2 linked regions of the Tunturibacter gelidoferens genome follow. The protein of the gene in region 2 interacts with the protein of the main gene of each other region in a pairwise test. Links are inferred from orthologs where the notes say so. Each region holds a gene or a part of one and is shown on either strand. Other genes may lie near its edges. The genes, in order: RBB81_RS02225 and kdsB.

Region 1 (14,537 bases), 4.8 Mb from region 2 along the record:
CTTGAAGTACGCGCCCATAGTCTTTGCCTCGGAGCCGAAGATCTTCCGCGCGAACTGTCGATTCACTACGGCGACGCGCGGTTTGTCTCTGTTCTCCTGCCAGGTGAAGGCTCTTCCCGACACCAGCGCTGTACCTGCCGCCTGAAAGTATTCAGGCGAGACCTTGAACATCAGCGCATCTGACGCAGCATTCGCAGGCCGAAGATCCGTCGTACTGTCGGCGAAGACATTCGAGTCCGGTTGCGCATCCCCCAACGGCACCTGATCGGCCAGGCCCACGGACTCAACGCCAGGAATCGCCGCCAACGCATCAATCATGCGTTTTTGCATGGGCGGCACTTTGTCGCCTCGATAGCCCGCCATATTTAAGTCTGTCTCAACCAGCATCGTGTTCTGCAGCTCGAAGCCGAAGTTGTTGTGCAGCGAATGCGCCAATCCGCGCACGGCGACGATCGAAGAAGTGACAAGAACGGCACAGATTGCAATCTGCACCACAAGCAGCAGATCGCGGAAACTCATCCGCAAGCCAAACCTGCCGCGCTTCGTCTCGACGCTGCCACCCTTCACCGCCTCATACGGATCGGTGCGAAGAACCTGCCCCACCGGCACTGCGCCGAACAGTAATCCACTGGCCAACGCCAGAAACAAAGCAACCGCATACACCTTTACATCCGGATTTACGGACATATGAAGCGGCCACCGGGAGATTGGCTGCCACACGCTCAACGCCCTCAACAACACCACGCTGCCTGCAAGTCCAACTGCCCCGCCCACCAGCGAAATCAGTACAGCCTCTGCAAAGAGCCCACGCAGAATCCGTTTGCGGCTCGACCCAAGCGCAAGCCGCAGAGCGATCTCACGCGATCGATCAGCAGCGCGCGCGGCAAACAGGCTGCCGAGGTTGGCACACGCAGCCAGCAGGATCAATCCCGCCAACAACATCAGTGCCGTCATAAACGTCCGCACAGGCCGGCCAATGTAATCCCCATAAAGACCCGGACGCGCTAGTTTAAAACTCATCTTGTGATCGTCTTTGGGATAAGCCTTCTCAAGAGAAGCTCCCACCGAGTTCAGATCCGCAATCGCCTGTGCCGGAGTTACTCCCGCCTTCAGGTGTCCCAACGTCATAAAGACCCAGCGATCGCCCCGGTTGTTTAGGTCGTTCTCATCGAACTGCGCGTGATTCACAATCGGCACAAAAAAATCCGGATTGAAGAACATCAGGGTGCCATGAAACTCAGGCGGCCCCACCCCGATGATGGTGTAGGGAAATTTGTTCAGCCGGACGACGCGACCGATGACGCCGGGATCGCCCTGAAAGTGGCTGTGCCAGAAGTCATAAGTCAGCACAATGTAGGGTGCGCTGTTCGGTCCGTGCTCATCGGAGCCATGAAAGAACCGGCCCAGGTACGGTTTAAGTCCAAGAGCATCGAAGTAATTTCCGGTGGCCTCATCGACCCAGGCGCGTGAGGGATCGTTGCCCGTATCCAGCGCCGCCTGCTCGACGTTGTAAGCCACCAGACTCTCAAAGCTGTGGTTGCGGTCCCGCAGATCGAGATAGTCCGGATAAGACTCGGCCATGTCGTTGCTGGACAGACGCCACAACCCATAAAGACTCTCCGACTGGGGAACGTTCAACGGCCGCAGGATGAACGCGTTCAAAACAGCAAACACCACCGCATTCGCCCCGATCGCAAACGCCAGCGTCAAGATCGCAACAACCGCAAAACCAGGTTTCTTGGCCATCCTGCGCATCGCGAAACGAATATCCTGAAGCAGTCCCGCGCCGAATTGGCCGCCAAGCGCCTCGCGGCTCTCTTCTTTCAGTCGTTGATAGCCACCAAATTCAATGCGCGCACGCCTCTCTGCCTCTGCGCGCGGAAGACCACCACGCTCAAGATCATCGGCACGATGCTGAATGTGCGAGCGAAGCTCCTCGTCGATCTCACGATCAATCTCAGCACGATGAAACAGCGTCGAAACAAAGGAGCGTAGAGAGGCGAAGGGTCTCATATTTCCTCCGGTTGCGTAGCAAGTGCGCTGGCGATCGCGGTAGCCAGACGGTTCCAGCTGTCCGTCTCTTCCTGCAGGCGCTTACGGCCCACTGCAGTCAACTCGTAAAACTTGGCCCTGCGATTGTTCTCGGAAGTTCCCCAGTCCGCCTTCAGCAGACCCTGCCGCAGCAGACGAAACAACCCCGGATACAAAGCGCCTTGCTCAATCAGTAGCGCGCCGCCCGAGATCTGCTCAATGCGCAGAAGCACGCCATAGCCATGCAACGGCCCAAGCGAGACCGCGCGAAGAATCAGCAAATCAAGTGTGCCGGGAAGAAGTTGGGCCTGGGTGGTCAAGTGTCCCCCTAAGATGATTAGGAGGCTAGACCCACTTCCCTAAGCTGTCAAGGAGAGTTTTTGTCCTGCCGGACGAGCCTCCTGCGCGGAGCGCGGTTACTTCGTGACGGGTATACCGGTCTTGGCAGCGCCAGCAGCATAGGGTATCCCGCTGGTCGGCATCATCATCTTCCCTCCGACGAACGGGAGGACCACGCGAAGCTCTAAAAAGGCGTGCGAACGCCCGCCTCCCGCGTAGGGAGCCCGTCCAGCAGGACACCGGTGTTCGAGTGTCACCACGATAAGGTATACTCACCGCCAAAGGCAGACTTCCCAATGAAATCGCTGTTCAACACAGCCCGGATCAATCGCAGCGCAGCTTTCCAGTGCCGCTCCAAGCGCCACCAGATGCCGCGTCGCCATCTCCGCGTCCTGCCCAGCCTCACACGACCTAGTCTCTTCGCCGGCGACTAAGTTCGAACACCCCAACAGCCGGCGAAGTCCTCGCCACCAGCGCAAACCGTTCTCTCTGCAACCACAGAGCGCCGCCGTCCCTCATCTGGAACGGATACGAGCACGAACGGAAAGACCAAACGCACCGCTGCCCCAAGGAGAGATTCGCATGACAACCCTCACTGAAAAGACCCTCGAAGACCTGAAGCAAAACTCCGCCCAGAGCGTCACCCCCGCCGCCGGCGAAGCCATCCGTTCCAAGCACTACGCCGAGTTCGGCCCCAAGCTCAAGACAGCTCTCCCTGGCCCCAATGCCAAAAAAATCGTCGCCGCCGACGACCGTCTCATCTCCCCCAGCTACACCCGCAGCTACCCCATGGTGGCCAAATCCGGTCGTGGCATCCGCGTCACCGACGTTGACGGTAACGAGTTCATCGACTTCGCCGCCGGCATCGCCGTCAACTCCACCGGCCACTGCCACCCCGAAGTAGTAAAGGCGATTCAGGATCAGGCCGCCGAGCTCATCCACATGTCCGGCACCGACTTCTACTACGAAAACATGACCACCTTCGCCGAGCGCCTCTCCGCCATCGCGCCCATGCCCGGTCCGCACAAGTTCTACTACGGCAACTCCGGTGCCGAAGCCGTCGAGTGCGCCATGAAGCTCGCACGCTACCACACCGGCCGCCAGAACATCATCAGCTTCTTCGGCGGCTTCCACGGCCGCACCATGGGCGCACTCTCGCTCACTGGCTCCAAGCCGCAGCAGAAGCGGCGCTTCGCACCCTTCGTCCCCGGCGTCCATCACGTCCGCTACCCCTACGCCTATCGCGGTTGTAGCGGCGGTCCGCAGGAAGAAGAAGCCTTCGCCCTCGGCTGTGCCCGCTACATCGAAGAGAAGCTCTTCAAAACCATCCTCCCGCCCGAAGAGGTCGCAGCCATCATCCTCGAGCCCATCCAGGGCGAAGGCGGTTACGTCGTAGCGCCCGACAACTTCCTCCAGGAGATCCGCCGCATCTGCGACCGCCACGGCATCCTCCTCATCGCCGACGAGGTCCAGTCCGGCGCCGCAAGAACAGGGAAGTGGTGGGCCATCGAGCACTCCGGTGTTCAACCCGACATCGTCTGCATCGCCAAAGGTATCGCCAGCGGAATGCCGCTAGGCATCTGCATGGCAAAGGCCGACGTCATGGACTGGGTCTCCGGGTCTCACGCCAGCACCTTCGGCGGCAATCCCATCTGCATCGCCGCCGCTCTCGCCACCATGGACATCCTGGAGCGCGAAGGCCTCCAGAACGCCGTCACCGTCGGCGAAAAGATGCTCGACCGCCTCCGTCCATGGGTTGCCAAACACCCCACGGTCGGCGACGTTCGTGGCCGCGGCCTCATGATCGGCGTAGAACTCGTCAAAGACAAGCAGTCTCGCACCCCCGTAGGCCCCATGCGCGACAAGGTCGTAGACCTGGCCTTCGAGCGCGGCCTCTTGATCCTGGGCTGCGGTGAAACCACGATCCGCCTCTGCCCCCCGCTCATCGTCAACAAGCAGGAGGCTGAGGTCGCTCTCGACATCCTGGAAGAGTGCATCGCTCTCGCTGCCAAAGCCTGAGTCCTGCCGGACGGGCTCGCTACGCGGGAGGCGGTCACTTCGTGACGCGTCTACCGGTCTTGACAACGCGAGAGCATAGATCCTCCCGTTGGTCGGAATCAAAATGCCGACCAACGGGAGGCCCCGCGCCCCTAACCCACCCGGACAAGGGTATACAAGTCACGAAGTGACCGCGCCGCGCGCAGCGGGCCCGTCCGGCAGGACAGTGCTCTTACGAGCGCACTCCATACCGCTTCGCCGCATGCTTATGCGAGAGGTTCGGTCCCAACGCCACACGAGCAGCATTGAACTTCTCCCAATCCGCAACATCAGGCAGTGCCGGAATCGTAACCAGCTCGCCGCTATCAAACGCAGCCAGAGAAGCGTCCACCATCTCCTCCGAGCTCATCACGATCTCTGACGGCAGATTCTGATGCCCGCCAATCCCCGCGCGGTCCCAGAACTCCGACGCCGTAGCACCCGGCAGCACTGCCTGCACCTGAATACCTTTGCCTCCCACCTCTTTATGCAGCGACTGCGTAAGATTCAGCACATAAGCCTTCGTCCCGCTGTACACGCCATTCAGTAGCTCCGGAGCCACCGCCACAACCGAAGAGATGTTGATGATCGCGCCCTTGCCTCTCGCCAGAAACCCTGGCACCACCGCATAGGTCAGCCGAGTCAACGCCGTCACGTTCAACTCAATCATGTTCTCCAGCTCATCGATCTTCGAGTCCACCAGCGAAGTCGTCCCGCCAAATCCCGCATTGTTCACCAACGTCGTAATCGATTGATCCGAGCGTAGCCGCTCCTCGACTTTGCGCAAATCCGCCTTATTCGTAAGGTCTGCCGCGAGAACATCAACCGAACGGCGAGTCGCCGAAGTCAGCGAAGCCGCCAACTCCTTCAGCTTCTCGCCATTGCGAGCCACCAGGATCAGGTCATAGCCGCGGCGCGCCAGCCGATCCGCATAAACTGCACCGATTCCCGTTGATGCGCCGGTGATAAGAGCCTTGCCAAGAGTAGTGCCTTTAGAAGAAGTAGCTGAGGTAGTCATAAAGTCTCCGTCCCTGCGAAAGTGTGAACCAGAAACTGATTCGCTTACTTAGAGTAGACCGGTTGGTTAGTAGATTCAAAAAAAGACTCCCTCCTGCAAAGAAAGTCTTTCTTTCTCGTCCTAACTCTCCTAATCCTGTCCGGACACGCCACTGCGCGCTTCGACCAGCTCCCGACGTCCAGGTAGGTCGGCACGCTCGGCAACCTTGAGCAGCTCGTTGAAGTACCTCTTCGCCCCCTGTTGATCGCCGCTGCTCTTCGCCGCCTCAGCCGCCCCATACAGGGACCAGAAGCGATTCGGCTCCCTCTTGAGTGTCGATTCAAACTCCACAAGCGCTTCAACGGGTCGCTTCGACTCCAGCAGCAGCTCTGCCAGCAGCTCGCGTGCCGGAGCGAGTGGCCCTGGCGTAACCACACTCTTTTCGGTCGCGTCCTCCATCTCGGCAGCTCTGCGCATTCCGGCCAATGCGTCCTCGGATTGTCCCTGCGAAGACGCCAGCCATGCAACAACTTCCAATCGCTGAATCTCCACCTGATTCGCCCAGAAGCTCTCTTTCATCGTGTTCAGCCGGTCGCGACACTGCGCCAGAGCATCGATTGCAGCACGTGCAGCCGCAGTGTCCTTCAAATGCGCAGCCCCCAGGCCTCGGGCAAAGTAGGTCATGGCCTCGGTGTAAGGAAGCGGACTTGGCAGCGGCTGGAGCTTTGCAGCGTTCACCCAGTCCCGCCGTTCCAGATCGTATCGAGCAGGGATCGCCGCCCTCGCAAAGTAGGCCGCCGTTGCCCCGCCCGCTCCACCAATCTGCATCTTCGGATCGAAGCGCGAAAAAATCTGATCAGCCGACTCCACCACACGCCTCGATGCATTGTCCTGGGCCGTCTGCAGATAGGCGTACTCCAGATAATCGCTCGCATGCAACTCGTCCGCCGGCTGTCCTGCGTTGCGTGCAGCAGCCGCAGAGGCAACATTAGCGTCAATCGAAGCCTGCCAGTCTCCCACTCGCGTAAACGTATGCGAGGGCATATGCAGCGCGTGAGGAGTTGAAGGCGCAATCTCGCTATAGTGCTGCGCCGCTCCAGCCGCCCGTGCAGCCAGCGGTGGAACGTCATACGTGTGGATGATGTAGTGCGCCAGCCCAGGATGATCGGGATACTGAACGTACAGGCGATCCAGTATCTCGCCGGCCTTCAGTTGCCGGGCATAAGTCTTATCAGTCGGATCCGCGGCGGAGGATACAGCCAGCGCATAGAAGATGGCCGCCTCAATGTCCTCAGGATTAGCAGCGCTGACAGCAGCCATCGCGCTCTCATACGCCAGTTTGCGAGAGCGCTGATCGACAGTCGCTGTGTCGGTATAGAGACGCGCCACAGCCTCAAGATAGGCACGCTCACGTTCCGTCTTAGGATGCAATCCTCGCCCCTGTTCGACCGCCTTCAGACCCGCATCAAGCTGAGCCTGCGACTTGAGGCCCGTAGCGAAGGGATTGCCCCAGTCGCTCAATGCGATACCCCAGTAAGCCATCGAACACGACGGATCGCTACCAAGAATCGCATGGAACGCTTCAATCGCACTCGCAAACTGAAACGAATGCATCAGCGCCACCGCCCGATTGAACTGCGGCTGCACTGCGCTGCTGCATGACGTGCTGAAGATCACCGTCCCCAACTTCTCGGAGGTGCCGTAATGGCCTACCTGCGCGAAGTCCACCGCCGACAGCATGGCAAGAGCCACAATAAACAAGGTGAAGCGAGTTTGCATCCCAGTTCGCATCGTAGTCACTATCGCCGAAACATAGTCAGCGCGCGATCGACTCGATCATAGCCCACACTTACCGCGGAACGTTACCGTGGGCAGCCCAGGGCATCTTCCTCACCAGACTCAAGCGCAGGTCAGCCTACTTCTTCAGCAACACATCAAACGCAAAGTGAAGAAAGTTCTCAAGCGGCCTGTCGCTCTTCTCCGCCTTCATTCGTATCAACGACCCCTCATAGCTGTTCAACAGAAACCCCGCCAAAGCGTCCGGATCCGTAGCCTTCGCCAGATCTCCCCGCTCCGCCGCCTCACGCAGCACATCGGCAACGCTCTTCTGCCAGACCGCAAAGACCCCCTTCAGTTCTGACCGCAACCGCGGGCTGTGGTCCGCAACCTCGAGGCTGAGATTCCCCACCAGGCATCCACTGATCTCTCCGCGTTGTCCAAACACCGAGATCAGCTCTTCAAAGTACCGCCGCAGCCGCTTCAACGGAGCAACCTTGCGATCTCCAAGTACCCGCTCCCATCGCTCCGCCTCGCCCTTTGCGTAAAGGTGAAACACCTCCACGGCAAACTCCTCCTTGCTCGGAAAGTAGTGGTAGAACGAGCCCTTGGGAACCTTCGCCAGATCAAGAACCTCCTTCACCCCGGTCGCGGTATAGCCGGTCGAGCGAAGTCGCTCCAGCCCCACCGCAAGCAGATGATCGCGAGTTGAGGGCGGTGCAGTGCCCATAGCTAATCAATAATAGACTGGTCGTCTAGCAGAGTCAACGAATGTTCGCAATATCAATTCCCGTTTACTAACCTGATCCATAGACACTGTCTAGACTGTCTTTTTTTCATCCGTTTTTAGACGAATTGCCGTGCTGACCACTAGGGAAGGCGATCTCCTCAGCGTCAATCACACGTCAGACGAGTTCAGCGCTACAGCTTGGCTCGGCCCATCGTTCGGGGCCTCGCGAATTAATTTCTAACTAAGTGTTCCGCAGAATTGACGGTCGGTATCTACGGTGCTATACCAATTACCGACCTTGGGCCACCGGCTTCTTAATTCACAGAGCGGGGTGTTTGCCATGTCCGTAGTACGCAGAATGCTTCTCGTTAACGCGGCGCTGAGCTTGTTGATCTTCTCGTCAGCTTCATCAGCTCAGTCGTTCAAGCCCATCGGCGGCCTGGACTGTAATGGCCATAGCAAAATTCAAAAACCACTCAGACCACAGGATACTTGCACTGACTTTCACGATGAATACGGCAAACGGGGCTACGACAACGGTTATTACATCGGGCATGACGAGCCGAGTGTCGGTTTCATCTCCACGGTTCCTCACTCCGGTAACAATGTGCAATGGGAGTTCACGTTGCCGCGTGAACGCCCCGTGCCGGCTACTCAGTCCTTCGAGAACTTCATCACGTTCTGGCTCTCCATGGCGCTCTGCGATCCTAATTCAGGTTTTGTGCGCGGGCCTTGCATCCCGGATAGCGACAAGAACAATCCCACCTCTGCTGGGTCTGCATTCCTCGAGATGCAGTTCTATCCCCCCGGCAATCCCCCCTTTATCACCCAGATCAGTTGTGACCTGACCCACTGGTGTGCGTCGCTGCACATCAACAGCCTCGAAACGATGGATAACGGAGATCTCAATCCCAATTGCACTGAGACTACGAACTTTGCGTTCATCCAGACCGATGGAATTCCTATCGGGCCGCCCGGTCCCAACACTATGACCAACGCGAGCTACATTCCAAACAGTCGCACCTTGCTGATGAACCAGGGCGACCGGCTGCGGGTCACCATCCTGGACGTACCCGGAGATGTCCTGGGAGGCGTGATGACGATGATCCAGGATCTCACCACGGGTCAGTCCGGGTTCATGGTAGCCAGCGCCCACAACGGCTACCAGACCACGAATCCGAACACCTGCGTCGGGACCAACTTCAGCTTCCACCCTGAGTTCGACACTGCGAAGTTTGGCAACTTTACTTCCTGGGCCGCACTGCAAGCCAATGTCAATTTTTCCATGGAACTCGGTCACTTCACCCCCGGCGCCCATGGCGACAACGATTCCGACGACGCGCCGTGCTTTCCAGGACCCACGGTCGCTGGCTGCTTAAACTTCGCCACAGGAGGGGACATCGATTTTGACGGTAGCTCCTACCTGTTCGACTGGCCAGATGGCACGCGCAACAACGCCACTTCGGTTGCAATCCAGTCTGTCAAAGGTGGCGGCATCGGCCCACTCAGTCCGTCTGACGATACTGGCAAATACGACCAGCCCTTTCCAATCATTCAGATCGAGACCGATGTCGCAGCCTCAGAAAGCACCTGCAAACCGAACGGAGTCGGCTGCGTCGTCCCGCCAGTGGGCGCACAGTTCTATCCCTTCTACGCGATAACAAAGAACGGAGGCAACGACGACCGCTACGATGACCGAGAAAACTGCACCTTGGTCTTCGGGAACTTCACAAACCCGGACTTCAATACTTTTGGCGGCGATGCGCAGTATGGCACCTCCAACTTGTATTGGTTCTTCGGTCAGAACACCAGTGGCCCGCGAACCAATCCATGCATCCCGCATCCGAAGGGCCAGGACGAACGATGAACGACGAACGCTGATTCCTTTGCTTAGTGAATCCTCTCAGCATGGAGCTCCATTCGAGACGTTTCGTGCGAATCGGACGGGGCTCCAATTGACAAGGCTTTGCGTTGCTGAGCGCCTCTCCGCTCTCGGAGCGATCTTCCAGGCAGGGCTCGTCCGCTCCGAGCTTCTCAACGTGTTCTATGGGCCTTCGCTTGGCGGGACGGCCTACATCAGATAACTGCGCGAAGGGCAACCGTCATGCCTGCACGTGCGGTCTTGAGAGCATCAGCGACCGTCTCACCGGCGGCGATCGTGTGTGCGAGTGCCGATCTCCTTCGTTTTCCCGGATGCTCGAAAGCGACGGTCTCTATCCCACCACCGAAGAGTGTGTGGCTCGCTTCCAGCCCATCGAGTGCGGCGTTCAACTCCGCGACAACGGCCTCGGCCTCATCGGCAACGACGATCACTTCCACACTGATTTTCTTGTATAGCATCGGAATACCTCTGCCTCCAATCTTATGCCTCCCGGTTCCAGGCAGACCGCAAGCGATTAGCTGCAGGACGACTTCCGGATTGCCGACTACACACCCGGAACCCAGAAGAAGCAACCAATATCGGGCTTCAATGCGTGCTAGGTCTCCTGATATCGCCAATTGAGTTTCGGAATGGGCGCTTCGGTGAAGACTGGCCGACTTTCATGAATGCGCAGAATGTCGATAGCAATCAGGTAGCGGATGTCCGGACCGGTCTCATTCTCGTGTCCCGGAAGAACGAGGCACCACTCGGCTCACCTCCGACGCGCTAGAGGAGCCTGCCTGAGTCCGACAGGCTCCTGGTGATCGCAGAGGAGTTTTGTATCCCTCATCGCTCATGCGGCAGTTCAGGGAAGAGCTTTTTTGCGTTAGCAGTTAGCACCGCCGGCACGGTGGCGCCACTAGCGAGTACAAGCGACGTAACAATCGCACGACCCTCTCGCGCCTTGTCCACATAGACAATGGAGAAGGTGGCGGTGCGGACCAGGGTTCCCGATGCGTAGACGCCGACGGTGAGTGTGCCGGTGCAGTCAGCGTTCACTGTGCCGGTCCCCTTGAGCGTGACGTTTGCTAGGTTACCGTCCGAGCTGCTCGTCGCCGTTCCCGACAGATCTCCCTTGGCGTCGAGGGTGTATCTCGCGACGGCGGCAAAGGGAACCGCGCCTGTTGCAGGGATGACCGTCCCCGTTTCGGTGTATGCCCACTCTCCTGCTACATCGGCTTTTGAGCAAGTCGTGTCACGCAAAGAGTCTCCCCCAACATTTGCCTCAGTTTGCGCTTGCACAAGTTGAGTGGATCCCATCCATAGCATGCCCGCTGCGGCCATTATGGCTACGATGTTGCGAATACGATTCGATCCAGTCATTGAGTCCCTCATTGATCTCTCCTTTAGTCAGCCGGCAACGCCGAAAACCCGTCGGTCTTCAGTCGCGTCCCCAGCAATCTGTAGGAAACTCTAGCCTTTCCACGGAGCCGGTTCCATGCATGGCGGGTCATTGGAAGGTCAAAAGAAAGTCAATCGTTAAGTGCTTTAGCCGGAGTAATTTCCTCGCGCTTCGTCCGGGGGACTAGACTGATGCGATGCCGACACAGCCGGACCGAGGAGGAAGGGCGCGAACTGTGAACGATACCTCCCATCCCTCTCAGCGAGTCCGCTTTGGAATCTTCGAAGTTGACCTTCGAACGGGAGAGCTGTGGAAGTCGGGGCGAAAGCTGAAACTGACGGGTCAGCCATTTTCCGTTTTGGCCATTCTGCTGGAGCGGCCGGGCGAAGTGATCAGCCGAGAGGAGTTGCAACGGCGGCTTTGGCCGGACACGTTCGTCGATGTCGACCACAACCTGAACACTGCGATCAACAAGATCCGCGAGACACTGGCCGATTCCGCGGAGAGGCCGCGTTTTGTTGAAACGCTATCCCGCCGTGGGTACCGATTCATCGCTGTTGTAGGAAGCGCTGACTTGGAGACGAAGACACAATCTGCTGATGCCAGTGTGCACTCCAGGAGCCGGATGAAGAACACTTCGCGCTCTCGGCCCGACGATGGCTTCTGGATTGCTGTGCTGCCATTGAAACTGAGCGACGCCGATGCTGACCTCGCTGATCGTGCCACCGCGCTGATCGAGGAGATCGTTACCGGGCTATCTCGTTTTTCCTATCTTCGCGTCATTTCGGTCAGCTCCACTTTGCAATACGCCGGCAAGTCGGTCGATGTGCGAGCGGCTGGCAGGGAGCTTGGAGCACGCTACGTCATCGAAGGCAGCCTTCGTCACGCAGGCGCGAGAGTGCGCGTCGCAGCGCAGTTGATCGATTGCAATTCAGGAGTTCATCTCTGGGCCGAAACGTATGATCGGCCCTTTTCCTCACAGACTGCGTATGATTTATTTGATGACGTCGTTCCGCAGATTGTGTCGACCATCGCAGATACGCATGGCGTTCTGACGCGCAGCATGAGTGAGGCACTCCGTACCATGGATCCGTCCAGGCTGAGCCCGTACGAAGCGGTGCTTCGCAGCTTCGCACATTTTCAGCGCGTCAGTGCCAAGGAACATGGTCCAGCGAGAGCGGCACTGGAACGCGCGGTCCAACAAGCGCCGAACTATCCTGATGCCTGGGCGATGTTGTCGCTCCTCTACAAGGAAGAGTTCACGCATAGATTCAATCTTCTTGCGGATCCCCTCGGCAGGGCTCTCGCGGCCGCGCAGCGTGCGGTGGAAGGAGCGCCTTCGAATCATCTCGCTTATCATGCGCTGGCGTCCGTCGAGTTCTTTCGCAAGGAGCTGGATTCCTTCCGAATTGCGACGGCGCGGGCTGTTGCTCTCAATCCGATGGATGGATTCACGCTTGCATACCTCGGGTTTTTAATTGCTTACGCGGGCGATTGGGAGCGTGGCGGCGACTTGTCAGCAAAGGCCCGAAGCTTGAACCCTCACCATCCTGGTTGGTATTGGTTTGTACCGTGCTTCGAAGCATATCGCAAAGGCGAATACAAAACGTCACTGGATTTTGCCCACAAGGTAAATATGCCTGGCTTCTGGCGCACTCAACTCGCTATCGCTGCGAGCTCCGGGCAACTCGGCCGAAAGGCGGCAGCGAACGAGGCCCTGCAGACTCTTCTGATTCAGAGGCCCGACATTGCCAAATTTCCCCGCGAGGAGTTAGCGATCTGGTGGCAACCGGATATGGTCGAACACCTGATCGTCGGCCTCCGCAAAGCTGGCCTTGAGGTATAGGGGGCGACATCGGGTCACATTGCGACAGTTTTAAAACAGAAACAATCGAGGCGGCATAACGGTCAACAAGTAACTATCCAGCGACCTGGAAAGGAATGCTGATGATCGTGTGCCGCAGTTAGCGACAATTCGCCGATGCGCCTACCGAGCAGCACCGTCGGAGAAGCGTCCAAGATGTTGTGTTGTGGGCGGTTAACGGGCAAACAGGAAATTAATCCACTACTTAATTTCACTCAGACCAGAAACCACCTGTGCTAGAATCTCGCGAGATCGTCAGGTCGCATCGACGGCCTCGAGCGCCGAAAAACCTGTCAAGCCCCTGACTGCATAAAACCCGCTCCAGACGGGCCGATTCGTGTGGCGTATACACCCATCCCGCCCGCTATAATGGATCTAGACGGTCCGCCTCGGGTCTTGCCGAGGCTTCTTTGCGTAAGGCAGCCATAACTCTTTGATTTTGAATATTTTGCGAGTAAGTCCTTTGGGTGGAATATTTTACAGCCACTACCCTCCCGCAAGTTAGACAAAATAATAGACTTCGCCGCAAGATACCCCCACCCCCCGGGGGGAGGGGGATGGCCCCACTCCGACAAACTCGAGCCTGCGTCTAAACTGTGGAATCACAAGATGGATCATCCCCGCCGCACCACAAAATTCGCCGCAATTCTCCTCGCCGCCACCATCAGCGCGCCACAATCTCTCCACGCTTTGCAGCAACACACCACCGCGCTCGAGCCGGATAACTCGGCGCCACATCGCACCCGCCTCATCCTCAAGGATGGCAGCTACCAGATCATCATGAGCTACCGCATCGTCGGCAGCGTGGTCCACTACGTCAGCGCCGAGCGCGGCGGAGCCGAAGAGGAGATCCCTCTCAACCTCGTAGACCTCGATGCCACCAAGCGCTGGGACCGCCAGCACTCTCAGCCCACCGCAACCGCCGACAACCCCCAGCCACCCGCCATCGACCCCGAACTCCTCAAAGAAGAGGCCGACCGCGCCGCCCTCACTCCGGAGGTCGCCAAGGATCTCCGCCTCCCGGAAGAGGACAGCACCCTCGCCCTCGACACCTACCGCGGCACCCCGGAGCTGGTCCCCCTCGCCCAGACCGACAGCGACCTCAATCGAAACACCGGACACAACCTCCTCAAGGCTGCCGTCAACCCCCTCTCAGCCTCCCACCAGATCGTCGAGCTCAAAGGCGAGACCTCGCCCATCCAGCTCCATGTCAAAGACCCCGTCCTCTACCTCCGCATCGGCGACGAGAGCGTAGGCTCGACAGCCGGTACGCCCCTGACCGTCGACACCCACGGAGCCACCAGCCACGCCGCGAACGACCCCGCCGGTGGCTCCCCCACGAGCCGTTACGTCATCGTCCGCGCCGACGTCCGCAAGGGGGCCCGGGTCATCGCAAGCTTCCGCATCGGCCTCCTCGGCGGGGTACAGCACCAAGAAGACGTAGTCGAAACCGCCACAGAGCTGCTACCCGGAGGACACTGGCTAAAAATCACCCCGAAG
Region 2 (14,563 bases):
TTCATCCTCGTCGAACTTTTCCTTGAGATAGCGATTGACCTGATCGCGCGAGATTAGTTTGCGCTTCACGGTATGCTCAATCGGCAACTTGGTGTCGCTGCTCACGAAGTTCAGAATCTCATCCACAGAACGAAAAAGCTCCTTCGCCTGCTGCTTCGTCATTGGCTGCTGACTCGCGGCAGGCGAAGCTGGCTGAGGAACACTTTGGGTCGCCGTCTGCGCTGCGTATGCAAAACTTGTCGACCACAGCGCAAACGCCGCAATCATCTTCGTCGAACCCTCGCTCCCGGCCCAAAGCCTTCCCAGCAACATAACCCTCTCGATCCACCGCTATAATCAAGTGTACGCAAGTTTCTCGCATCATTTCGTCATGAGTTCACCAACACAATCCGACATCTCGATCTCATCAACTTCGACCCCCGCCTCGCGGCTTACGGCGCTCCTCCAGAACACCGGCCTATCCCCTTTGCACAATACCGGCTGGATCCGAGTCACCGGAGAAGACCGCGTCCGTTGGTTGAACGGAATGGTCACCAACTCCATCCAGCACCTGACTGCCGGCGAGGGCAACTATAACTTCTTCCTCAGCGTTCAAGGCCGCATCCAGGGCGACGCCACCATCTTCGCCCGCCCAGACGATCTCCTCATGGAGACAACCTCGCCTCAGGTCGCAGGCTTAATCGCGCTCCTCGACCGGTTCATCATCATGGACGACGTCGAACTCGCAGACATCAGCAGCACGCGATCGGGTCTGTTAATCGCTGGTCCCAAAGCAGCCTCGCTCCTACAGCAAATCGGTCTGACAACCGATAATCTCGCAGCCCTTGCGATGCGCTCACTCACCTGGAACGACTCTGAAGTGGACATCCTTCACGCCTACAGTCCTCTGGTACCGCGGTATGAATTGTGGGCCGATGAAGCGACAACCGCAAAGCTCTCCGGCACCCTTCAGAATCTCGGCACACCGCTCTGCGAAGATCAAAGCCTCGAATGGCTTCGCGTGCTCGAAGGAACTCCGCAGATCGGAACCGATATCCGCGACCGCGAACTCCCGCAGGAGACTGCCCAGACGCGCGCCCTGCACTTCGCCAAAGGCTGCTATCTCGGCCAGGAGATCGTCGAGCGGATCCGTTCCCGAGGCAACGTCAATCGCACCTTCAGCGGCTTCCGTCTCGCAGGCGACCTCCCCGCCGCCGGCACAGCCCTCGAAGCGGACGGCAAGCAAATCGGCGAACTCACCAGCGTCGCTGCCATTCCTCTGCCCGGCGAAGTCCCCACCACCAACCTCGCATTCGGCTACATCCGTCGCGAGGCTTTAGACCGCGGCCTCCCAATCGCGTACCCCGGCGGTGTCGCCACGCCGGTATCGCTTCCCTTTTCGCAGCCTGCAGCCTCCGCGCCACCGGTTGCATCTGAACCTCCTGAAAGAGTGTGATCATGCCTGAACAGAACAAGCCCTTCGTTGTAACCGACCGCCGCAAGTTCACCATAGACGGCGAACCACGCCCCGACGCCGACCCTTCTCCTGAAAGAGAAGAGCGCGAGTCAAGGCCAGCCGAACCATCAGCTGCAACGCCACCCCCGCCCACCGCGCCGGAGACACCCAAAGAGCCGGAACTTCCGCCAGCCCTGACCGCCGAGCAGACCGAACAGGCAAAGCGCGCCTACGAGATGACCGCTGATCGCCTAGACACCGCGATTCGCTCGGCCAACCCCGGCATGGACCACCCGCCCGCCATGAGCTTCGATCAGCTCGTCCAGTCCGTCTACATGACCTCCATCATGCAGCTCGGCGGCACCACGCAGGAGGGCCAGCAGCCCCAGGTCGACATCCTCGGAGCGCGCCAGAGCATCGACATGCTCCAGGTCCTCGAAGACAAGACCAAGGGCAATCTCTCCCCCGAAGAGACCCGCCTCCTTGAAAGCGCACTGTTCGAACTGCGCATGGCGTTTCTTGAAGTCACCCAGGCACTCGCACGGTCCGCAGCAGCCAAGGCACCAGGCGGCGCAGGCCGTCCAGGCCCCGCAGGCCCCAGCATCGTCCGCTAACGATGGAGGCGACCCTCACCTTCCTCGGCACCGGCACCTCCATGGGGGTGCCGACCCTCGGCTGCGACTGCGCCGTCTGCACTTCCGCCGTCTCGCCACACGGAGACCCGCGCAATCGCCGAACCCGCCCCTCCATCCGCCTCGACTACAACAACCACACCGTCCTCGTCGACACCGGCCCCGACTTCCACGCGCAAGCCATCCGCGAAAACATCCGTCACGTCGACGCCGTACTCTACACCCACGGTCACGCCGATCACGTCCTCGGCTTCGACGACCTGCGCCCCCTCAGCTTCCGCGTCAAAGGCGACATGCCCATCTACGCCGACGACGCCACCGCAAGCAGCCTCGAGCGCATCTTCGAGTACACCTTCCGCAAAGAAGATCGCTACCCCACCAGCGCCCAGGTCGAGATCCATCGCATCGACCCAACACCCGGATCGGGAGTCGATCTCTTCGGAGCATGCTTTCGCAGAGTCCCGGTCACGCACGGCCGCGAGGAGATCACCGGCTACCGCTTCGGCAACGCAGCCTACCTCACCGACATGAGCGACATCCCCGCCGAGAGCATCCCGCTCCTCCAGAATCTCGACGTACTCATCCTCGACGCCCTCCGCCGCGACCCACATCCCAGCCACTCGCACCTCGATAAATCCGTAGCCATCGTAGATCAACTGAAACCGCGACGAGCCTACTTCACCCACATGAGCCACGACCTCGACCACGCCACCACCGAAGCCGAGCTCCCACCCCACGTTCGTCTGGCCTACGACGGCCTCAAGATCACCTTCGAGATCGCACCGGAGACCGCCGCATGAGTATCGCGTGGAAGTTCCTGATTCTCGTCATAGCCTCGTATCAAGTCGCCGCTGGCGAGTCCGTCAACTTCAGCTTGCCCGAAACCAACAAGCTAATCTCGTTTACGTTTCAATCCAAACCAGGAGGTAACTCCTCGTTTCGTTCCTTTCAGGTAGATTCCGAAGGCAAGCACTTTGATTTCACCGCGAGAAACTCTATAGCTCGTATTCCAGCAAATCCTAACGAGCGTCGGGCGCTCGGGTATTGGATCGATATCCCGGGCCTGAAACTTCATCCTTCTCGCTATTTCCTTGTTGGCAAATATGGCACAGCTTCGGACTCGCGTACCCTTCTATTTTTCATCAGCGATGCCGGAGCGAGCGACGCCGCCGCATTACTTGTAATTGGATTTTCAACCTCGGGCGATCCTTACAAAGTACTTGAACGCGACTACTTGGATGTCACTTCATTTCAATCGACTCCCGACGGTACTGGTCTTATAGTCGGCAAAGAGACTCTCTCTCAGGTTATGGGTGGGGACGGCTTCAACGGTTCCACAAAACCTTATGCCACCACCTACGACCCGTTCTCGGTCTTCATCGTCCATCCTGAATCTAAAGCAGTCTACTCATTGGTCGTATCTCGAAGCTACAACCAGAAACACTATGTATGGGCGGGGTCCCACTCTCGGGAAGACTACGCCGTTCTTTACAACCTTCCCGAGCATCACGGACTTATCGGTGCGCCGACCTCTCGCGTACCGGCTCTTCTCGGAGAATCAAGGAACGAAGCGAAGCCATGATCATCTTCAACTCTCTCGCAGACATTCCCGCCGACTTCGGCCCATCGATCGCCACCATCGGCAACTTCGACGGCGTCCATCGCGGCCACCAGTGGGTCATCGCCGAGGTCGTAGGGCAGGCACGCGCAGAAAACATTCGTTCCATAGCCATCACCTTCGATCCACACCCTGCACGAGTCATCCGCCCCGAATCCAGCCAGCCGCTCATCACGCCGCTCCCGCAAAAGCTCGAGCTGCTCGCAGCCACTGGCATCGACGCCGTTCTCGTACTTCCCTTCACCACAGAACTCTCGCATATGACCGCCCGCGCCTTTGCCACCGAAGTGCTCAAAGACGCCCTGCACGTCACCCAGCTCCACGAGGGAGAAAACTTCCGCTTCGGCTATCAGGCCGAGGCCGGCGTCGAAAGCCTCGAAGCACTCGGCCGCGAACTCGGCTTCAGCGTGCGTGTCTACGCGCCGCGTCATCTGCGCGGAGAGACTATCTCTTCAAGCCGCATCCGCCAGATGATCGCCGAAGGCGACGTCACTCACGTTCGCGCCCTGCTCGGCCGCAGCTTCGCGGTCTGCAGCACGCCCGCCTCGGGCCGCGGCTACGGCACCCGCTACACCGTCCCCACCATTAACCTCGCCCCCTACACCGAGCTGCTTCCCGCAAACGGCGTCTACATCACGGAGTTGACCGTCGGCACCGGAACCTCAAGCGAGACTTTTGACGGAGTGACGAACGTAGGCAATCGCCCAACCTTCGGAGCCGACTCCTTCACTGTAGAAACCCACCTGCTCAACTTCCACCCCATCGATCTGAACGAATCCACGCCGCTTACCCTGACGTTTCTGCGTCGTCTTCGCGCAGAGATGCGCTGGCCAAATCCCGAAGCGCTCAAGGAACAGATCGGCCGCGACGTCACCAAGGCAAAACGCTACTTCAATATATGTCGGGCGGTGGGTTCGAAACTCCACTCCGCTCGTCCTTAGACTTCGCGGCCATCACCGTTGGTTTTACCGGAACCGCAACCAGCTGCGGCGCAGGACGAGATGCTTCAGGCATCTTCGGCTTCTCCTCAGCAGGTACCGGCGCAGCGGAAGCTGGAGCGGCAGGCTTCGACCTCTCTAAGCTCGGCGCTTCCAGACTCTGGTCCTGCTTCGGCACCAGCGGCTGTACAGGTTTAGCTGCATTCGGACCACCCGTGGGGACATCCAACTTCTTCTTCGGCGCGCCCGACGTGGGGAATGCCTCATCCGGCTTGGTCGCAATCGCAGCCTTCATAAAATCCATCCACATCGGCAACGCCGCTCTCGCCCCGGTCTCTTTTTCACCCAGCGACTCGCGATCATCAAATCCAATCCACGTCCCACACGTAATCGACGGCGAAAACCCAATGAACCAGGCGTCCGTGAAGTCGTTCGTGGTCCCTGTCTTACCGCCCAGAGGATGCTTCAACTGCGAAGCGGAAGCGCCAGTCCCATATCGAACCACCGCCTGCAGAAACTGCATCATCGTCCGCGCCGTATCAACCGAAATCACCTCTGAAACCTGCGACGGAGCCGCATCCAGCGGTAGCCCGTCCGCCTGCGTCACCTTGCGAATGTAGCGCGGCTCAATCCGAATGCCGTCGTTCGGAAAGACGCTATAGGCGCTCACCTGCTCGGCCAGCGTAATATCCGCCGAACCAATCGCCACCGGCAGAAACACGGGAATGTTGCTGGTCACTCCAAACCGATGCGCCGTGTCAATCACCTTGCGGATTCCGTACCGGTCCGCCAGCTTCAACGCCGGGATATTCCTCGACTCGGCGAACGCGTTCAGCAGCGACATCGTCCCCTTGTAGTCTCCCTCGTAGTTGTGCGGCGTATAAGGGCCATTCGGCGTAGGAAAGGTCGTAGGCCCATCAACAATGAAGTCCGTAGGTTTGGCGCCACCCTCAATCGCCGTCGTGTAGACATACGGCTTGAAGGACGAGCCCACCTGCCTCTGCGCCTGCGTCGCGCGATTGAACTGCGACAACCCAAAGTCCCGGCCCCCCACCATCGCCAATACCTCACCGGTAGAGTTATCCACCGCCATCATCGAGGCCTGCGCTCCAGAATCCTGCTCCAGCGAAGCGTTCAGCGTTCCATCTCCCGCGAAGCCCTGTACTTTTACGTACACGACATCCCCTGTACGCAGAAAGCTGTCGCCATCGGTGTTTTGCGTCCATCTCCAGTCCTGAGGGGTAAGCACAACCAGCCGCGCACCTACCTTCACCGTAACTCTCTTCGCAGAGACCGCCGTGACCACCCCGTGGACATAGCTTCCAATATCAATCGGCTGCACCCAATCCGGATGACGATAGCTCTCAATATCTGCTCCGTCCAGTACAACGTTCGGCAGCCTTCCCTTCCAGCCACGCCGCCGCTCATATGTTGCCGTACCATCCAGAATCGCCTTATTCGCCACCTGCTGCAGATCGAGATCGAGCGTCGTATAAACCTTCAGACCCGCGCCATGAACCTCTTCCACACCAAACTGCTTCTCCAGTTGCTTTCGCACCTCTTCCACAAAATAAGGTGCGACGCTGTTCGCAGGCGGCTCCAGATGCAGCCCAAGCGGCGCTGCTTCAGCGGCCTCTTCCTGCTTCTTCGTGATCTTGCCGTCCGCAAGCATCTCGCTCAGTACAAGATTTCTGCGCTTCAACGCGCGATCGGGAAACTTGATCGGCGAATAAGCCTCAGGCCCCTTCGGCAACGCCGCCAGCAGCGCAGCCTCCGGCAACGTCAGATCATGCACGTTCTTATTGAAGAAATACTCCGACCCGGCCTCAAACCCATACGTCCCATGCCCCAGATAGATCTGGTTCGCATATAGCTCGAAGATCTGCTGTTTCGTAAATCGCCGCTCAATCTGAACCGACAGGAACACCTCCTGCAGCTTGCGGCCATACGTCTTCTCCGACGAGAGAAACAAGTTACGCGCCAGCTGCATCGTCAACGTCGATGCCCCCTGTGCTCTCCCATTCGAGTGCAGATCCCGATACGCGGCCCCCACAGCCCGCACCAGGTTCACTCCCCAGTTGCTCTCAAAGCTCTTGTCTTCAATTGAAATGATCGCCTGTTTCAGAACCGTCGGAAACTCGGAATAAGGCAGCACCACCCGCCGCTCCAGCGCAAACGAGCCAAACGGCTTCCCATGCACATCCAGCAGCTCTGTCGTAGTGTTCGGACGATATCGCGCCAGGTCATCCATCTGCGGTAGATCGATGGAGTAAACCAGCATCAGCCCGCAAAGCGCCCCAAAGACGGCCGACAGCCCCAGCAGCGCATAGAACGTAACCCGCCTCGCAATACGGCGACTCGGATAGTCAGGCCCGTTCAGCGTGGCGCGCCGAAGCGCACGTTGCCAATCGGGCATCTCGTCATCAGGCGTTGGCGGCCTTTTTTCGGGGCTGTGTAAGCTCTGCACGAAGTCTCACGATAGCACGGCAGAGGAGGCGTTTCTCTCCCACGAAAGGGCCAATCACACGCCCGAAACAATCAGCCTAAGCAGCCTTGCTCTTTAACAGGTCCAGCGCCTTCGTCAGTTGTTCATCCACCGTCACTGCAGGCTTCTGCAGAGGCTGCTGCGTCTTCTCCGCGGGAGTCGTCGTGTCTTCCTCCGCTACCGCATCCTCGGCAGTCGAAGCCACCAGCACTCCAGGCGTAACGCCATCATCCTGCAGCTTCTTCCCCGAAGGCGACTCATACTTCGCAATCGACAGAATCAACGCCGCACCATCCGGCAGCTCGAACGTCTTCTGCTGAGCGCCCTCACCAAACGTCTTTTCGCCAACCAGATCCGCCCGCTTATTATCCAGCAGCGCCGCAGCCACTAGCTCCGCCGGCCCAGCCGTTCCACGATTCACCAGCACCACCACCGGAGCAGTCGTATTGATCGCCTTCGACGCATCCGCCGTAAACGTCTGCTTGGCAACCTTCTGCCCCTCCAGCATCGCAATCGTGCCGTCTTTCAGGAAAAAATTTGCCAGCCGAGTCGCCTCAGGCATATCGCCCGCCGCAACGTCACGCAGATCAAGCAGAATCTTCTTATTCCCCACCTTCTGCATCGCCTTCAACTTCGCCTCGATCTGCTGCACATGATCATGGTCCAGCACACCCGGTTTCAGATAAAGAATCGACGAGTTCTCATACATCGTCTCCGCAACCGGCGGCGGCGGCGTCGAAACCCGCGTCATCACGATCTTGTCCGGCGCAGCCTTCCGCGGCCGCACCACCGAAACCGTTAGCTCACTCCCCGGAGCCCCCTCCAACAGCAACTGAATCATCGCCAGCGAGATATCCCGGGTATCCTGCGGCCCGATCGCCTCAATGATGTCGCCGTCAGACAGATTCGCCTTATCCGCCGGGCTCCCCGGCACCACCGAAACTACGGTCGCATACCCAAACCGCTTCGAAACATTGATCCCCACCTGCGCCTTGCCGCCCTTATCCGCCTTGAACGCCTTATAGTCTTCCGGCGTCAGATAGCTCGAGTCCGCATCCAGCGACTCCAGCAGCCCACGCAACGCGCCATTGGTCACCGCGTTGATATTCGGCTCTTCCACATAATCCGTCTGGATATGCCGCAGCACTTCGCTATACACATTGATCTGGCGATAAGCACCATCCTGCGGCTCGCTCGCAGCGCTCACAGGGTTTGAGTTCACCCCTAAAAACACGGTGACAACCAGAACAACCGACACAGCAAGCAACAGTATCTTCGAGATCTTAGGCATAGTTCGGAGCGACTCCAAGGGGTGTTCCCGGCGCAATACCGGTTAGACGCACCCGCAGGCGAAACGATCCCGCAGGCAAAACAATATAGACAAAATGATACTCTCGATCCATAGAGAGTGCGCCAGCAGTCGCTATAACACTTTGGTGGCGGTGGGCAGAATCGAACTGCCGACCTACGGGTTATGAGTCCGTCGCTCTAACCATCTGAGCTACACCGCCAATGTGTATAAGGCATGCCGGCACAAAACTCCTCTGTAGTCAGAGAGAACGATCGCCACGGCACAGCCATCTCCAATCATACTTGATTCCGGCCACAGCGAAAAGCCAGCCACGGACAGCCATCAGCGGGCCAGCCAAGGCGAGAAGCCGACCGGCAGCGATGGAAAGTCGAGCATCCTCGGCGTAATTCCCGCCCGTCTGGCCTCCACCCGCCTCCCCCGCAAGGTCCTCCGCAACATCGCCGGCCGGCCCATGCTCGCCTGGGTCTACGACGCCGCAAGCGCCTGCCCCCAGCTCGACCGCGTCCTCATCGCAACCGACTCCGACGAGGTCGCCGACCTCTGTCACCGCCACCAATGGCCCGTCCAACTCACCTCGCCCGACCTCCCCAGTGGCACCGACCGCGTCCACGCCGTCGCCCGCCACCACCACGCCGACATCTACGTCAACATCCAGGGCGACGAACCCCTCCTCAAGCCCCAGCACCTCACCGCCCTCCTCCGCCCCTTCACTCAGCATCACGTCGAAGTCTCCACCCTCAAAGTCCTCTGCACGCCCGAAAACATCACCAACCCCAACGCCGTAAAGGTAGTCACCGCCGCCGACGGCCGCGCCCTCTACTTCTCCCGCGCCACCATCCCCTACGACCGCGACGCACAGGCCCGCGACGGACAAGCAAGTGAGAGACAAGCAGAAATTGGACAGCCCAGCGACGGCTCCGCTCTCCAATACTGGAAGCATATAGGCCTCTACGCCTACCGCAAGGCCACCCTCGAACGCTTCCCCACCCTCCCCCCCAGCCTCCTCGAACAAACCGAACGCCTCGAGCAACTCCGCTTCCTCGAAAACAACATTCCCATCCACGTCGAGCCCACCGAGTTCGACACCATCGGAGTAGACACCGAAGAAGACCTGCAACGCGTAGAGTCCCTACTCCTGCGCCAATAATCAATTCGCTCTTATCCGATAGCTATCTCACGTTCTCTTCACTCCTCACGCTTCTGTTCCGTCAACACCACCACCCACCCCCGACACCACCACCCCCAACATTCGTCATCCATAACACCGCCATCCCATAACAACGTCCTCCCATAACACCGTCATCCTGAGCGAAGTGACTCACGGCACTTTGTGAGTCACGCAGTCGAAGGATCCCCGTATTTCGCCTTTGCAGTTGCCGTTGTCTTTGCCGTTGCCGTTGCTGTCGTCTTTTGGTTGTCATCCCCGAAGGGGATCTGCGGCTCCCCCTTCACACGCAACAATCACTAGACTCGCAATGCTCAAGCCGTCACTCCAGTAAAATTCCACAGCACCACTCACCCGCAACGCCTTCATCCTGAGCGAAGTGACTCACGGCACTTTGTGAGTCACGCAGTCGAAGGATCCCTGTATTTCGCCTTTGCAGTTGCAGTTGCCTTTGCAATTGCCTTTTGCCTTTGCCTTTGCCGTTGCAGCCCTGGCCGTAGTCCTTTACGATCAGCCGACCCAGCCTCCTTCTTGTCGTTCCGCACCGTTAGGTGTGTACCGTTAGCCTTTCGTGTTACTTACAACAGGAAAAGGTAGATGCTAGCCTTCCAGCGATGAAGATCATCGCGGCGCTTTTCTTCTGCTTGCTAGAAATCTCCGCATCCGCTGAGAAGATGAATGTGAAGGTGATCGAACACAGCATTGGGGAAAAATCGTACACCCAGTACGTCCCCGGCTTCACTCCCGCTCCTTCGGCTGGTGTGATCTACCAAACACCCCACGCCGTGCAAGGTTCCCTGACAGATATATTCATGACGCTTCTATTGCCTGACGGGAGGAGTGTGGATGTCGTATGTCAGGATCACTTCTGGGGCCTATCAAATAATCGGCACAACTGCAAAAACCCGACTGTTGATGCTTGAGGCCAACTTCTCAGGGGACAACGTAAGGCTAACTTGGATCGCGGGCATTGGCGGGAAAAAGAAGGACTCTGAAAACTTCATCATCCTGCGCATATTTTCAGGGAATACCTACCAAGCAAAACCCTGATTTGCTGCGTTAGCTAATTCCTCGCTGTTGATCTCGGCTTGAGGTCGCTCGCCGGTTGCCTGTTTCACCACGCATCCATAAACAACCAACAACATCCCACTCTCCGCAGCCTCAACGAAAGCAGTAAACTAATCCCCACCAAGGGAGCCGGAGCATGTTGCTCGAACTCGCTAAACCCGTAGCTCTCTTCCTCTGCCTTCTCTCCCTCCTTACCGTCTTCCACACCGTCTTCTTCACCCTCGAAGACCCCCAACTCCTCCTTCAGCCCCATCAGGCCCTCCACGACCGCGTCATGGACTCAGTCCTCCTCCTCGCCCTCTCGGCCGGCATCTCCCTCGTCGGCGCCTTTATCTTCCGCGAAGCCGAACCCTACCCCCACCCATCCCTCTCCGCCACCCTCCCCCTGCAGCTCTTTTACTGGGCCACCGCCCTCATGCTCCTCCTCTTCCCCCTGGCATCGTTTCTCGAAACCCACTACATCTTCAGCCCCATCATCCACTGGTAGACGCAAAAAATCTTGTCAAGCCCCGAAAAGCGGTAAGCCTTTCACAGTCAGCCACATACATGTGGCGTATGAGTTCCATCCAATCCGCTATACTTGATTCAGACTAGGAAGAGCCCCGGCAACCCGGGGCTTTTTTGTGTCTACAGACAGAAGATCTCCCGTAACTCCTTTGACTGGACGAATTTAGCTATAAGCCTTTCGCAATGAAGAATTTACGACGAGGCTATTTTCTAAGTAACTCATACAACGCAACTTAAGCAGGGTAATGGGGGGAGGGGTACCCGCCTCCAGCCAGAGAGGAGTCCGCAGTGTCGATCACGAGAACCCATCAGTCCTTGACACGAAATCTACCGGACTCAGATCAGAGGATCGAATCGAAGCTCCAACCCCTCTGCGCCCACCGTCACCGCCACGCCCTCAAGCGTCCCAACAAGCCACTGCGCTCCCTCCAACTCCTTGGCGGAGTGCGTCCCCACTACGCCCAGCACGCGAGACCCAGCGGCCAACCCGGCGCCCACACCCGAAGGCGCATCTTCCACCACCAGGCACTCCTCCGGCCTCAGTCCCAGCAGCTCCGCCCCACGTCGGTACGGCTCCGGGTCTGGCTTACCCCGCTCCACCATATCGGCACTGATAATCCGCTCCGGGATCGGCAGCCCCGCCGCCTTCAGCCGGCTCAACAGCAGCCTCCTTGTCGCCGAAGTCACAATCGCCCACCGCTCCACCGGCAGACTCTCCAGCAGAGCCTTCACTCCCGGGAGCACCACCAGGTCCGCCACATCATTCATCTCCAGATCCTCGATGTACCGGAGCCCCTCCTCCGCATCGATATCCGGGCGCAACGCTTTCACAATCTCGATCGCCCGCATCCCATGCGGCACTTCAAAGATCTCCGCGTTCGGAACTTCATAGTGCTCTGCCCACTGCCGCCAGCAGCGCACCACCGACCCAATCGAGCTCACCAGCACCCCATCCATATCGAACAGGATGCCCTTCGCCTTCACAGAAACCATCTCACTCAAGCAGGTCGCCCCTGCAGAACAAACGTCTCCGCCGCCGCGAGCACACGCTCCACCGACTCCACCGAGCAACTCTCGCAGTACACCCGCAGCAGGGGTTCCGTCCCCGAGGCCCGGAGCAGCAACCATGTCTCCGCCGCGTTAGGCTTACCGGTACAGTCAGGATTCTTTAGAAAGAACTTGATCCCATCCAGCGTCTCGACCCGAAGCACCCTCAGCCCCGCAAAGTCCACTGTCCCCGCCGAGTCCTTCAAAGCCTTCGCCCTTGCAATCGCAGACTGCTTCAGCTCCTCATCGATGTGCATATCGATGCGCCCATACTGGTGTTCGCCGAACTCCTCCTGCAACGCAGCAACGAGCTGGCCAAGCGTCTTCTTCTCATCCGCCATCACATTGGCCAGCAGAAGCGAGTTCAGCATTCCGTCCCGCTCCGGCAGATGCCGGCTGATGCCAATGCCACCCGACTCCTCCCCACCAATCAGAATCTCCTGCTCGAGCATCAGGTCGCACACATACTTGAACCCGATCCCGTGCTCATGCAGCCGCCGCCCATACTTCGCGCAGATCCGGTCCAGCATCTTCGTCGTGTTGAACGCGCGCGTCACATCGCCCGGCCACTTCTTCCGCTCCAGCAGCCACTTCAGGATCACCGCGAAGATCTTGTGCGCATCGACCACGTTGCCGTGCTCATCCACCGCACCGATCCGGTCCGCATCGCCATCCGTAATCAGACCCGCATCGCACTTCTCCGCAACCACAGCAATCTGCGAAGCCTTGATGTGCGGCAGAATCGGCTCAGGATTGATCCCCGGAAACGCCGGATTGATCTCGTCGCGAATCTCGACAAAAGGAACACCAGCCTTCGTAAAGATTCCCGCAACCACTCCGCGGCCCGCGCCGTACATGCAATCGATCAAAAACTTATATCCGGAGGCTCGAATCGCATCAAGATCGACAAAGCGCGCGATAGCAGCGACGTAGTCTGTGTTGAAGTCGACCGTCTCAATCGGCGCAGGCTTCGCGGCCTTCACCAGCGGCTTGTCCAGATAGCTCTCGATCGCAGACATGATCGAAGGCTTACCCGAACCGCCATAACTGGCCTTGTACTTCACACCATTCCACTCGGCCGGATTATGGCTCGAGGTGATCATCACGCCGCCAGCAGCCTTACGCTCGCGCACCGCGTAGGAAAGTGCAGGGGTCGGCGTAATCTCCGCGGCCATCGCCACCGGAATGCCCGCACCAGCAAGCACTTCGGCCACAACCTTCGCGAAGGAGTGTGAACCGAAGCGCGTGTCGTAAGCCAGACACACCCCGGCCGCTGCATTCTCCTGCGCTAAAACGTAATTCGCAATCGCAGACGCCGCCACCCGAACGTTCGCGTAAGTAAAGTCATCCGCAATAATGCCCCGCCAGCCGTCCGTGCCAAACTTGACTACTGTCTCTGCCATATTTTGTTCGATTTTCCTGAATGAATTAATGCAAACGACCGCAGATAACGATAAGTTGACAAGTCTTTAGATCAGGTCTTCTCGACCAGCACTCTTCAGTTGAGCGACGACTTTGCCCACATCCTGCGAGCGTTCACGAGTTGTAATCAACAAAGCATCCTTCGTCTGAACCACAACCAGATTCGTAACGCCAACCAGAGCGATCACCTTCCCCGGAGCATGAATGTAGTTCCCGCTCGAGTCGATGGAGATGCAAAGCGGATCTTCGCCCTCGAACACATTCGCCACCGAAACGCTCTCCGGCGGACAACCAGCCGCATGCTCATGCAGCGCAGACCAGCAGCCCAGATCGTTCCACTCGAAGTCGCCAGGAAGACTGTAGATCTCAGCGCCTTCTTCACCCTTCGCCGAGCGCGGTTCCAATACCGCGTAATCGATACTGATGTTGTCGCACAGCGGATAAACCTCTGCGAAGACGCGATCGAACTCCTCCTTCGAGGTTCGATAAGCGACAGCAATCTTCTCCAGCAACGGAGCCATCGCAGGACAGTGCTCGCGAATCGCATTCGCCAGAGTTCGCGCACTCCAGAGGAAGATTCCGCCATTCCAGGCGTAGTTTCCAGAGGCAACAAACTGCTCCGCGACCTCAGCGTTTGGCTTCTCCGTAAACCGCTTTACGCGCCGAACCGCAACTCCGGAATGAGGCACCTTCGAAGGATCTACAACCTCACCCAGCTCGATGTAGCCATAACCTGTCTCTGCTCGCGAAGGAGGAACTCCGAGAACGACAATCTTCTCCCCACTCGCAGCAAGCGCAATCCCAGCCCGAATCACCTCCGCAAATCTCGCCCCGTTCTTCACCACATGATCCGACGGAAAGATCCCAATCACCGTCTCTGGTGAACTCGGCTCCAGCAGGAACGCAGCAAGAGCACACGCAGGCGCAGTATTTC

What was found.
Region 1: the proteins of kdsB (region 2) and RBB81_RS02225 interact in binary tests that used the Escherichia coli proteins (3 or more experiments, as listed by UniProt). The link is inferred for Tunturibacter gelidoferens from one-to-one orthologs.

The regions. Positions count from the first base shown.
Region 1 is NZ_CP132938.1:393,851-408,387, reverse strand. Bases 6,116-8,857 are described here. They hold RBB81_RS02225 (TetR/AcrR family transcriptional regulator), read right to left. Parts: upstream 7,911-8,857; coding sequence 7,320-7,910; downstream 6,116-7,319. Other genes in these bases: RBB81_RS02220 (hypothetical protein), read left to right, coding at 8,269-8,857; RBB81_RS02230 (hypothetical protein), read right to left, coding at 6,116-7,195. In the rest of the region: RBB81_RS02250 (ABC transporter permease), read right to left, coding at 1-2,013; RBB81_RS02245 (PadR family transcriptional regulator), read right to left, coding at 2,010-2,351; RBB81_RS02240 (acetyl ornithine aminotransferase family protein), read left to right, coding at 2,953-4,389; RBB81_RS02235 (SDR family NAD(P)-dependent oxidoreductase), read right to left, coding at 4,601-5,425; more of RBB81_RS02230, read right to left, coding at 5,555-6,115; more of RBB81_RS02220, read left to right, coding at 8,858-9,777; RBB81_RS02215 (hypothetical protein), read right to left, coding at 9,987-10,250; RBB81_RS02210 (hypothetical protein), read right to left, coding at 10,618-11,034; RBB81_RS02205 (winged helix-turn-helix domain-containing protein), read left to right, coding at 11,409-13,019; RBB81_RS02200 (hypothetical protein), read left to right, coding at 13,647-14,537. UniProt on the Escherichia coli protein: Involved in response to both electrophiles and reactive chlorine species (RCS). Represses the transcription of the nemRA-gloA operon by binding to the NemR box.
Region 2 is NZ_CP132938.1:5,241,565-5,256,127, forward strand. The notes cover bases 7,913-10,680. They hold kdsB (3-deoxy-manno-octulosonate cytidylyltransferase), read left to right. Parts: upstream 7,913-8,793; coding sequence 8,794-9,567; downstream 9,568-10,680. Other genes in these bases: RBB81_RS22485 (S41 family peptidase), read right to left, coding at 7,913-8,399; RBB81_RS22500 (hypothetical protein), read left to right, coding at 10,200-10,508. Outside these bases: RBB81_RS22450 (hypothetical protein), read right to left, coding at 1-312; RBB81_RS22455 (YgfZ/GcvT domain-containing protein), read left to right, coding at 371-1,435; RBB81_RS22460 (DUF1844 domain-containing protein), read left to right, coding at 1,438-2,049; RBB81_RS22465 (MBL fold metallo-hydrolase), read left to right, coding at 2,052-2,867; RBB81_RS22470 (hypothetical protein), read left to right, coding at 2,864-3,649; riboflavin biosynthesis protein RibF, read left to right, coding at 3,646-4,626; RBB81_RS22480 (penicillin-binding protein 1A), read right to left, coding at 4,577-7,039; more of RBB81_RS22485, read right to left, coding at 7,167-7,912; RBB81_RS22505 (hypothetical protein), read left to right, coding at 10,790-11,140; RBB81_RS22510 (HAD-IA family hydrolase), read right to left, coding at 11,497-12,153; RBB81_RS22515 (phosphoglucomutase/phosphomannomutase family protein), read right to left, coding at 12,159-13,610; RBB81_RS22520 (mannose-1-phosphate guanylyltransferase), read right to left, coding at 13,677-14,563. UniProt on the Escherichia coli protein: Activates KDO (a required 8-carbon sugar) for incorporation into bacterial lipopolysaccharide in Gram-negative bacteria.